Regions from separate parts of the Shewanella sp. SM32 genome, predicted to be linked through region 1. Evidence: riboswitches for the same ligand, from Rfam matches in the RefSeq annotation. Region 1 holds a riboswitch; the other holds the start of a gene.

Region 1 (5,724 bases):
GCTCTTTTCTTCGACTTCAGCGCCAGCGCTGTTGACACGAGTCAGAAGGTTACGAGCACGAATCGTTAATTCACGTGGGTTGAACGGCTTGGTAATATAATCGTCCGCGCCAATTTCAAGTCCAAGAATTTTGTCGACTTCGTTGTCACGACCTGTCAGGAAGATAAGACCGATGTTGTTGATTTCACGTAGTTCACGTGCCAACAATAGACCATTCTTACCTGGCAAGTTAATGTCCATAACGACCAAGTTAATTTTGTTTTCCTGCATAGCCTTATGCATTTCTGCGCCATCATTGGCCTCAGTTACCACATACCCTTCTGCCTCGAAAATACTTCTCAGCGTGTTACGGGTAACGGCTTCATCTTCAACGATCAGAATGTGCGGATTTTGCATATTATTTACCTAAATTTTAATCAGTTTATACTAACCAATAAGAGCAACTTACTTCGGGCTCTTATATTCATAAAAGCGTTGATACTTCCTTGAACTGCTTTGTGCTCAAAAGGAAAATCTTTACGGTGACATCTATATCTGGATGTAGATTAAGTGCACGTTTAAGTGTAATACGAGAAAACGTAATCAGTATCAACTTCGATAAGCAATAGTTAGAATAAGTTCCTTAACTATTGTTTTTTTTAAATGTTTAAAAGACAAATCAAATGTAGAACAGATTTTAAACAGATGCCCGGTCAGTTCACGTTACTTTAAGCGATATATGTAACAAACTGTATTGAACGATAAGCATCTTGCTCAATCTGTTTCAACTCACCAGTACGTACATTGTACTCGTTTTAGTCATTTGTTAACAAATGAAATGTTAACAAATTTTAGGTGAGCAGGGGTTTTTACCATGATATTTACTTTAGCTATTGATTAGTATAACTAATGTATTTCTTATTCCTGTGAGCCAGTTCACGCCTCTTTGGATTTTACAATCACTCTGCTACACTAGCTTGGGTTCATTTTTCGACTAGACTACCAATGGACAATACGACTCAAAATTTGTGGCAATGTTACCAAGCGCCGTTGTTTTTGCTGACTCAAGCATTATCCTGTGATTTTTCCTTTGCTGTTATTACCGCTCATAATCCCGCTTCAAAGCTTCTCTCTCCTAGCCAAAACCGTTTACTCGATCGCCAACTTCTTCGTGAAATTGAATTACTCGGTAGCCCTTATCGTGCTTTAGTGGGCGCTGCACCGGATTTATCCCACATGGAAAAAAGTTGGGCCGTGTTTATCGATAGAACGATGGCATTGCAATTGGGTAAGAAATTTAATCAATATGCGATTTATGTTGTCGAACAAGGGGATGTGAGCTTAGTGCCTTGCACCTTGGATGGACATGATGAAGTGTGTTTAGGCAAATTTAGAGATTATGTGCAGCTGGTATACGAGCTACCCGATTTGAACATTTAGTTGTTTTCAAAAGATTTTATTTAAATTGTTCATTTGTTATGAAATTAGCATTGACTTCATTAGGGGTTTATTGCTACTTTTTTCGTCCCTTTCCTAGGAAAGGAACAGAAGAGGAGCGTTAACTAGGTAGTCGGTCAGAGGAGCACAAACTCCAGCGATGACTGATGAGGGAGATTAACGCCGAGGCATAGATATGGTTGCTGCATGTTTATGTCGGTCGCTCAGGCTGAATCCTGACGATTGTCACCTGTAATTGGTGGAGAGCTTCTGGTGACGATTGCTGTTTCCCTTCTTTTGGGGTGCGTTATCATTGAGCACCAGGCTCTTCGAACGAAGTCAGTTCGGAGTGTGATCATGTTAGTTAATCAATATCTTATTCAATCTGCATTTATTTGTTGCCCTACGTGTTTCACGGAGGTGCGCTAATGTCCCTCGTTGTCGCAAAATTTGGTGGCACCTCAGTTGCCGACTATAACGCTATGAATCGCTGTGCAGACATAGTGTTAGCTAATCCTCATTGTCGTTTAGTCGTGGTCAGCGCTTCGAGCGGCGTGACTAATCTGTTAGTGGAATTGACCCAAGAATCGATCAACGACGATGGCCGATTACAGCGATTAAAACAAATTGCCCAAATTCAATATGCGATTTTAGATAAGCTCGGTCGTCCTAACGATGTGGCCGCCGCATTAGATAAATTATTGAGTCGCATGTCGGTATTGAGTGAAGCGCTCGCATCACAACGCAGCAAAGCGACTATGGATGAGTTGTTGTCCCTCGGTGAGCAATGTTCTTCGGCGTTGTTTTCGGCGGTGATCCGCGAGAAAGGTGTCAACTCAAGTGCCTTCGATGTGCGCCGAGTATTACGTACTGACAGCCACTTTGGCCGCGCTGAACCTCAGGTTGAAAAGATTGCGACTTTAGCTCGTGATTATCTACAGCCACTGTTAGCGGAGCAAGTGATTGTGACACAAGGCTTTATCGGTGCCGATGAATCGGGTCAAACGACCACGTTAGGTCGCGGCGGTAGTGATTATTCTGCTGCACTGTTAGCTGAAGCGTTACGCGCCTCAGCGGTAGAGATTTGGACCGATGTCGCGGGGATTTATACAACGGATCCTCGTTTGGCGCCCAATGCCTTTCCGATTGCCGAGATCAGTTTCAATGAGGCTGCCGAGATGGCGACCTTTGGTGCCAAGGTATTGCATCCAGCGACTATTCTTCCTGCCGTTCGTCAGCAAATTCAAGTGTTTGTGGGTTCAAGTAAAGAGCCTGAAAAGGGCGGAACTTGGATCCGTCATCAAGTGGAAGATGCGCCCGTATTCCGCGCTGTGGCTTTGCGCCGCGATCAAACCCTATTAAATCTTCACAGCTTGCAAATGTTGCATGCGCAGGGCTTTTTAGCGGAAACCTTTGCGACATTAGCGCGACATAAGATCAGTGTGGATTTGATTACCACATCAGAAGTGAATGTGTCTCTAACCCTCGATAAAACCGGTTCAGATTCAAGTGGACAAGGTCTGTTGAGTGAGGCATTGCTGCAAGAATTATCACAGCATTGTCGTGTGCGAGTTGAAGATGGATTGGCCTTAGTGGCGATTATCGGTAATCGTATTGCGACGACACCGGGTATCTGTCGCCGTGTATTTGAAGTGTTAGAGCCACACAATGTGCGGATGATTTGCCAAGGTGCCAGCCCACATAATCTGTGTGTGTTAGTGGCCGAAGCGGAAGCGGCACAAGTGGTTAAATCGCTGCATCAAAATCTGTTCGAAGGCGTTTAATATGTTGCCGACAACATCGTCTCTGCAAATCGGGGAGCTTGCCGCAGGGCAAGCACTCACTTTGCCTATCTACCATTTCAAGCCGAGTGACGATAAGGCGACTGGCCCCAAAGTGTATATTCAAGCCAATGTCCACGGTGCTGAAGTACAAGGGAATGCGGTGATTTATCAGTTGATGAAGCAGCTTGAACACTGTGACATCCGCGGCGAAATCACCTTAGTGCCATTGGCCAATCCACTCGGGATCAACCAAAAAAGTGGTGAGTTTACCCTTGGCCGATTTGATCCTATTACGGGCGCGAATTGGAATCGTGAGTATTTGAATCATGCTATCGATTTACCGACTTGGTATGGGGAACATACCAAGCTGAGTGATAGCGAGCTGCTCCAAGCCTATCGCAGTACTTTGGTTGAAGCCTGTCAGCAAAAATTGCGGCATGAATGGGGCATCACAACGGGTCATAGACTTGCGGTTAACCTGCAGATTATGGCCCATGGCGCGGATATAGTGCTCGATCTGCACACCGGTCCTAAGTCTTGTAAGCACTTGTATTGCCCTGAATATGACTTAGCTGCTGCGCAGTTTTTGTCGATCCCTTATACGCTCATTATCCCCAATGCCTTTGGTGGCGCCATGGATGAGGCTGCGTTTTGTCCTTGGTGGCAATTGAGTGATTTTGCAAAATCTCAAGGGCGTGATTTAGGAGTTGCAGTGTCAGCGTTAACCTTGGAATTGGCGAGCCAAGAGCGCGTCTGCCTTGAGGATGCACGGGTTGATGCACAAGGGATTTTGGCATATTTAAGCCACCGAGGCGTGATCGCTGAAACCGTTGCACCCGCTAAAATGACGCGTTTTGGTTGTTATCTAAAAGACTATAAAAAATATCACGCGCCAAGTGCTGGGTTAGTGGAATACCTCGCACCTGTGGGTGAGCCATTAGCTGCGGGGCAGCCCTTAGTGAATTTGCTGCGAATGGATTTATACGGTACGGCGGATGAGCTAAAAACGGTTAGTTTGCCGCAGGACTGCGTGCCGATTTTGCACTTTGCTTCGGCGTCAGTGCACCAAGGAACAGAGCTTTATAAAGTCATGACTCATGTGTTTGAGTTGCCAACGACATAATCGCCCGCTTAGAGCATAAGCATTAGCCCATAACAATTAGTTTATGGGACTGAGCGAAAACAACGCCAATCCTAATCGATTGGCTTTGTTGTTTTAAGGTGGCTATAACCACTTAAATCGATAAAACAGCGCCATTTGCAGGGCGACGAGTGAGATTAATATGCCGCAGAAGGTTGCGAAGGCCCAAGTGTTGTCCGCGCCCGGTATCCCGCCAATATTGACCCCAAGTAAGCCTGTTAAAAAGCCCAACGGTAAGAAGATTGCTGACACTAAGGATAAGAAGTATAAGCGTTTGTTGAGTTGCTCCGACTGCTGACTGAGTAATTCTTCTTGAGTCACATTAGCCCTATCGCGCAGGGCATCGAGATCTTCAATGGTGCGGATAAGTTTATCGTTTGTTTCCCTCAGCTTGAGTCGCTCAGTATCTTTAAATAGGCTGAATTGCTCGGAAATCATTTTCGAGAATGCTTCGCGCTGTGGGGCTAAATAGCGGCGAATGGCCACAGTTTGACGGCGCAGTTCGGCGATATCGGTACGTAAGTCTTTCACATTGCCTGAGACGACTAGCTCTTCTAAATCAGAGAGCTGTTCTTCCAATTTATCAATAAACTCGACTTTACGATTGGTCAGTCGCTCGCAGATTGCGACGATAAAGTCCCCCGTAGTTGTAGGCCCATTTCCCTCAAGGATCAGCTCGGCGACATCTTTGACCGACTGTAACTCGCGATCGCAGGTGGAAATGATCCGCTGTTTATCGGCATAGATACGCACTGCCACCATGTCTTCTGGAGCAGAATTGGGGTTGAGGTTAACGCCGCGTAATGCGAGTAATATGCCTTCACCTGTTATCACTGCACGGGGACGAGTGTCTTGGGCGAGTAGGGCATCACTTTCGACCTTAGGCAGACCGCTATTGAGTATCCAGTGGCGTGCCTTTTTATTACGATAGCGAAGGTGTAACCAGAGTAGGCCATCCTGAGGATCCCATTTTTCGATCTGTTCTAGGCTCAAGGTGGAACCCGCTTGGGCGCCGCTGAGCACTAAACTGTAGATAAACCCTTCGTGCATATCGCATTCCATTTAACTTTCAAAATCATCCAAACAAACTAACTGATTTTGTCATGAAAATGAAGTCAGTACTTATGCTTAACGACATGAGGCAAATGTGAATTGACATAAATTTGATGTGCTGAGGGATGCAAGCAACTTAGCCAAGGATAGGTTAAAATTAGCATTAGTAGGCTTAGATCAAAGAGACAATAAAATGGAATACGAATTTCGGCGTAACAGTTTAACTGGCACTTTTTTGGCTAGCTTTAGCATGGATCATGAAGTGCTTGGGCAATGGTTTACGGAAGAATTAGGGACTGAGTTAGCTAAAATTCAGCAAGTGTTGGGTGT
Region 2 (5,724 bases), on a different contig from region 1:
TGCTTATCGGCTAAATTATCTAAACGCTCAAAGGCAATATTAAATTCGACTTGATTGTTTATTGCGCCATTGGCAGGTTTGTTTTTATTTTGGTTATACCAATTTGCATCGGCAAAGGTTTGCCTAATAAGTGCAATGCTGCCCATTAATGATGAGGGATAATCTTGTTCAGACGAACCTTTATCAAATGCCATAAAAGGTTGACTGCGGGCGCGATAAATCACTTCATTAGCCGTTTTGTCTGCTAATGAAAGGCTGACACCCGTTCCACGGAAGATACCGTCGAGTTTGCTACTTTGCACACTGGTGAAACCATTATTAATCCACTCTTTTGCGCGTTCTTTATTGGGGTAAACGTAATTAAACCATTCTTTTTCAGAATGAATTGCACCATTTTCCGCATTACCACCGATACGCTTTATATCATAGACGGGGCGAGTGAGCTTAAGTTTGGGATATTCGAATTCAATCCCATAATCGGTAAAAGGATCGATAAATCCGGGATAAATTGTATAACCACTCAAATCGATTCTAAATGCGCCAGCGGGAATGTCGTTGTGCTCAATAATGGCTTTAATTCGATTATTTTCAATTAATAAAGTGGCATCGCTTAAACGCTTTCCCGGGGCAATAATTAATTCAGCATGGGTAAATGCAGTGAGTTTACTGGATGTTGTTCCAGTATTGAGTTGGGCAAATGTTGTTTGTGATACTAAGCTAGCGATTATGCTGCAGCTTATCATTATCTTATTGTTTATCTGCATTATTTTATTCAATCGAGTGAGGGTGAACAAAGAGTAACTGAAAGCAGATGTAAATACTAAGGCTGAATTGTAACGTAATTTGAGCGGGAGTGAGGTGCGGAATTAACGGCTGTTGTTTAAGTTTGAAACGATTGATGGATATAAAAAAGCTCGCAATTAATGCGAGCTTTTATGCAAACTGGTGTTGGCAAATTAGCGCCATCACACTTGGTTGGATTAGATTAAGAAATCTTCCATAGAACGACCTTTGTTGATCTCGTTCTTAAATACGGTAGGCATACGGCCTTGGCCAGTCCATTGAACCATTTCACCGTCAACTTCAATTTGGTATTTAGCTGGACGAGGAGCGCGTTTCTTCGCAGCAGCTTTAACAGCTACGCCACCTAAGTCATCAATTGATAAACCAACGGCTTCCATTTGTTGACGGATTTCTTCAATCTTAGCATTACGAGCTGCCATGGCTTGTTCTTCTTCCTCAGCCATAGACTCGCGTTCTACTAAAATTTTATCTAATTTGTCGGCTAAATCACGTAACTCTTCAACGCTAAGTTCTTTTACTGCAGCTTTAAAACGACGGCCGTGAGTTAATATCTCTAAAAATTCGCTCATATCTATTTTCGTCCCACTCTATTTTTAATACAGGATAATGGTGAACAACACCTAAATGATAGAAACTAATATAGCTCGAATCAAATAAAATTATGCGTTTTAAGGAAATTAAATATTATTTATTTTTTGAACTTTTCTTATTCCCTCAAATAAGTGTCCAAAAAAGTGGCCGTTGCAGCGGATTAAAAAATACAAACAGGCGTTTGACTTTGGTTGACGTTAACGTTAACAGGACGTAAAGTTGCTCTATCCTGCATTGGTATTAACCAATGTTTTGTCCATGTACATGAAAGTGTAGGAAGGAAACCCTATGAAAGTATTGGTGCCCGTTAAGCGCGTTGTTGATGCCAATGTGAAGGTCAGGGTCAAAGCTGACAATACAAGTGTTGACACTGCAAACCTAAAAATGGCGTTGAACCCTTTTTGTGAAATCGCAGTAGAAGAAGCGGTTCGTTTAAAAGAAGCGGGTAGCGCTACTGAAGTGGTTGTTGTCAGTATTGGTAATAAAGCCGTGCAGGAACAACTGCGTACCGCGCTTGCATTAGGCGCAGATCGTGCAATTCATATCGATACTGAAGAAGAGCTCGTGCCAGTGTCTATCGCCAAATTGCTCAAAGCGGTACAAGACAAAGAACAAGCAGAGCTGGTGATTTTTGGTAAGCAATCCATCGATGGTGATAATAACCAAACTGGCCAAATGTTTGCCGCGTTAATGGATATGCCACAGGCGACCTTTGCTTCAGAAATCAAATTAGAAGCGAATACATTACAAGTCACCCGTGAAATTGACGGCGGCATGCAAACTCTCAAGCTGCCTTTACCTACTGTCGTGACCGCTGATCTACGTTTGAACGAACCCCGTTACGCTTCACTCCCTAACATAATGAAAGCCAAGCGTAAGCCATTAGAAGTATTTACTGTGGCAGACTTAGGCGTGACGTTAAAGAGTCACCAAACGATTGTGAAGGTCACTCCGCCAGCTGAACGTAAAGCGGGCATCATGGTAGCGTCGGTAGCTGAGCTAGTTGAAAAGTTAAAAAATGAAGCGAAGGTGATCTAAATGGCCATTTTAGTATTAGCTGAACATGATAATGCTGCACTGAAACTCGATACGGCAAAAATTGTTACCGCCGCCCGTGCCATAGGCGATGAAGTACATGTCTTAGTTGCGGGTCACCAATGTGGCGCGGTTGTCCAAGCGGCACAGGCACTACAAGGCGTTAGCCAAGTACTCGTTGCCGATGCCAGCGTGTATGAAGCGCATTTAGCAGAAAATTTTGCCAAATTGCTGGTGGACTTAGCGCCAAACTATGGTCACATTCTGGCCTCGGCTTCAAGTTTAGGTAAGGACACGCTTCCGCGCGTTGCGGCATTATTAGATGTCGCGCAAATCTCAGAAGTTATTACCGTCGTCAATGCCGATACCTTTGTGCGCCCTGTGTATGCGGGTAACGCCTTAGCGACAGTGCAAAGCCATGATGTCATTAAAGTGATGACAGTGCGCGCCAGTGCATTTGACGCTGCGCCAGAAGGTAACAGTGCGGCTGTGACGACACTCGATAAAGTGTTTGAAGCGAGAACTCAGTTTGTTTCTCAATCGCTGACAGTTTCTGCCCGTCCAGAGTTAGGCAATGCTGGCATTATTGTATCTGGCGGCCGAGGCATGGGCAGTGGTGAAAACTTCGGCATGTTAGAGCAACTTGCTGACAAGCTCGGTGCAGCAGTTGGCGCATCACGCGCTGCAGTTGACGCAGGTTTTGTGCCTAACGATTTACAAGTGGGTCAAACCGGTAAAATCGTTGCGCCAAACTTGTATATTGCCGTCGGTATTTCTGGCGCGATTCAACATTTAGCCGGCATGAAAGACGCTAAAGTCATCGTTGCAATCAACAAAGATCCTGAAGCGCCGATTTTTCAAGTTGCCGATTATGGACTCGTTGCAGATCTGTTTGAGGCGGTTCCTGAGCTGATTACAAGTCTCAGTTGATTTTATCTGTGATCTAGGTCACATTAAGTGGCTTTGCGGTAGCATCTGCTAAGCCGCTTATGTTTTTATGTGCCTCACGCCCGTGCAAGGGCGTTCTTAGAAGTAGAGGCGCGCCAAATATTAGTAGTGATCAGTAGGGTGATTCCGTTGATCGATTGCGAAAGGATTTGGTGCCGAAGTGGTTCGATTTATCACGATCAACTGCTGGGGTTGTACCTAATAGGTGCAGCACTGCCATAGTATTTTCCGATATGGATATTGGGAATAGTTACTATGGAGCGCTACTGATAGGACAGGTGACCTTGGGTATCTATTGCCTTTTCCCACCAGTTCAGTCGCCCTCCATTCGTATTTAACGAAGATAATAATCAATGACTGTTATGAATTATGCCGATTCGGCACTTTCCTTGTTGCCGCCTGCGGTGGCTATCGTGTTGGCGATCTTGACTCGCCGTGTACTGCTTTCTTTGGGGTTAGGTATTTTAATTGGTGCTTTATTGCTCAATCAATTTTCACCTTTAGCAACGGGTGAGTTTGTATTTAATGGCGTTAAAGGGCTTTTTTGGACTGATAAAGGTCTAAATTCGTGGAACTTATATATTCTCGGTTTCTTAATTGTACTGGGAATGATTACAGCGTTAATTACCGTAAGTGGCAGCGCGCGGGCTTTTGCCGATTGGGCTCGTTTACATATACGTAATAAACGTGATGCTAAACTATTGACTATGTTTTTAGGTTGTGTAGTTTTTATTGATGATTATTTCAATAGTTTAGTTGTTGGTTCGGTCGCTCGACCTGTTACCGATCGTTATTATGTTTCCCGCGCTAAGTTAGCTTATTTATTAGATTCTACTGCGGCGCCTGTGTGCGTTATATCTCCAGTTTCGAGCTGGGGCGCTTATATTATCGCACTCATTGGCGGGATATTAACTGCCCATGGTTTTGCTGATACGGGTCATTTGAGTATTTTTATTCAAATGATCCCGATGAACTTTTACGCAATCTTCTCCTTGTTATTATTACTTTTTGTTGTCTTTATGGGATTAGATGTTGGGCCAATGAGTGAGCATGAGCTCAATGCCCAACGTGGTAATTTATACGATGAGTCTAAAGGATTACCGCCTGGGGCGAACGCGGATTTACCTGAAGCCGAAACCGGTAAGATTTTAGGTTTGTTCCTGCCTATTACCGTGTTGGTATTTGCAACCCTCTATTTCATGATTAACAGTGGCGCTCAAGTACTCGCGGCGGAAGGGATTGAATTTAATATTATTTCTGCTTTTGAGAAAACCGATGTCAGTTCATCACTTTTCTTTGGTGCATTAATTGGTCTAGCGGTTTCGCTGATATTGAATTTAGTGCAAGGCGTTGAGAAATTGATGATAGTCAAAGGTATAGTGCAGGGCGCTCGCTCTATGCTGCCGGCGATTTACATCCTGTTATTTGCTTGGACAATCGCAGGTGTGATTGGTCAACTCGAAACCGGTAAGTTTATGGCGAGTTTAGCAACAGGAAATATTCCGTTCGCGTTTTTACCCGCCTTAATGTTTGTGCTAGCAGGTATTACCGCGTTCTCAACCGGTACTAGCTGGGGTACGTTCGGGATCATGTTGCCGATTGCTGCTGATATGGCGATGGGAAGTCACACTGGCATGATGTTGCCTATGCTTGCCTCTGTGCTGGCGGGGGCTGTATTTGGCGATCACTGCTCGCCAATTTCCGACACGACTATCTTGTCGTCTACGGGCGCCAGTTGCCACCACATCGACCATGTGGTGACTCAGCTACCTTATGCACTTATTGCGGCGTTTATTAGCTTAGTGGGTTATGTGGCACTTGGATTTACCGAGTCTGTTGTCGCGGGTTTAGTGGCTTGTAGTGTGGCATTTGTGATCAGTATTATCGTACTTAAAATCAAATCTAAAGGCGCAATTAGCTAGACGTTAATTGAAACCTTTCACTGCAAACGTTCACGACAAATAAGTCAAAATAAATCAGCCAGCATTATGCTGGCTGATTTTTTTGGTTAAGGCTGAGTTTGTCTTTATCTATAGCCTATCGCATTAAGGCTATCAACTCTTAGCTTAGCGTGCTTGATCTAGACCGCGGCGTTTAAGTAAGCCTTCTGTGGTGGGTTCTTGTCCGCGGAAGTTTTTGTAGGCGTCCATTGGCGCTATGCTATTACCCACTTCACGGATCGTTTTGCGGTACTTCATGCCTATTTCACGATTGAGCCCGCCTTGGGTTTGTACATAAGCAAACGCATCCGCCGCTAAAATCTCACTCCACATATAAGCGTAATAACTTGCCGAGTAACCGCCGGGGAAGGCGTGGGCAAAATAGGTCGACTTATAACGCGGAGGT

Evidence for each region. Region 1 has a riboswitch for lysine ahead of lysC (lysine-sensitive aspartokinase 3). Riboswitches for the same ligand answer to the same signal wherever they lie in the genome.
Region 2: linked by a shared signal. The riboswitch ahead of L5M10_RS13255 (Na+/H+ antiporter NhaC family protein) and the one ahead of lysC (lysine-sensitive aspartokinase 3) in region 1 are both predicted to bind lysine.

Annotation. Positions count from the first base shown of each region.
Region 1 covers NZ_JAKKRO010000091.1:1,459-7,182, reverse strand. The annotation lists gene arcA (two-component system response regulator ArcA) at 1-396, opposite strand, end outside; gene L5M10_RS22165 (DUF3293 domain-containing protein) at 985-1,419, shown strand; lysine riboswitch at 1,520-1,694, shown strand; gene lysC (lysine-sensitive aspartokinase 3) at 1,845-3,200, shown strand; gene L5M10_RS22155 (succinylglutamate desuccinylase/aspartoacylase family protein) at 3,202-4,323, shown strand; gene L5M10_RS22150 (zinc transporter ZntB) at 4,426-5,391, opposite strand; gene L5M10_RS22145 (YacL family protein) at 5,588-5,724, shown strand, end outside.
Region 2 covers NZ_JAKKRO010000029.1:54,843-60,566, reverse strand. The annotation lists partial or broken gene L5M10_RS13275 (amidohydrolase) at 1-764, opposite strand, end outside; gene L5M10_RS13270 (H-NS family nucleoid-associated regulatory protein) at 981-1,373, opposite strand; gene L5M10_RS13265 (electron transfer flavoprotein subunit beta/FixA family protein) at 1,684-2,433, shown strand; gene L5M10_RS13260 (electron transfer flavoprotein subunit alpha/FixB family protein) at 2,434-3,360, shown strand; lysine riboswitch at 3,456-3,652, shown strand; gene L5M10_RS13255 (Na+/H+ antiporter NhaC family protein) at 3,732-5,300, shown strand; gene L5M10_RS13250 (M3 family metallopeptidase) at 5,445-5,724, opposite strand, start outside.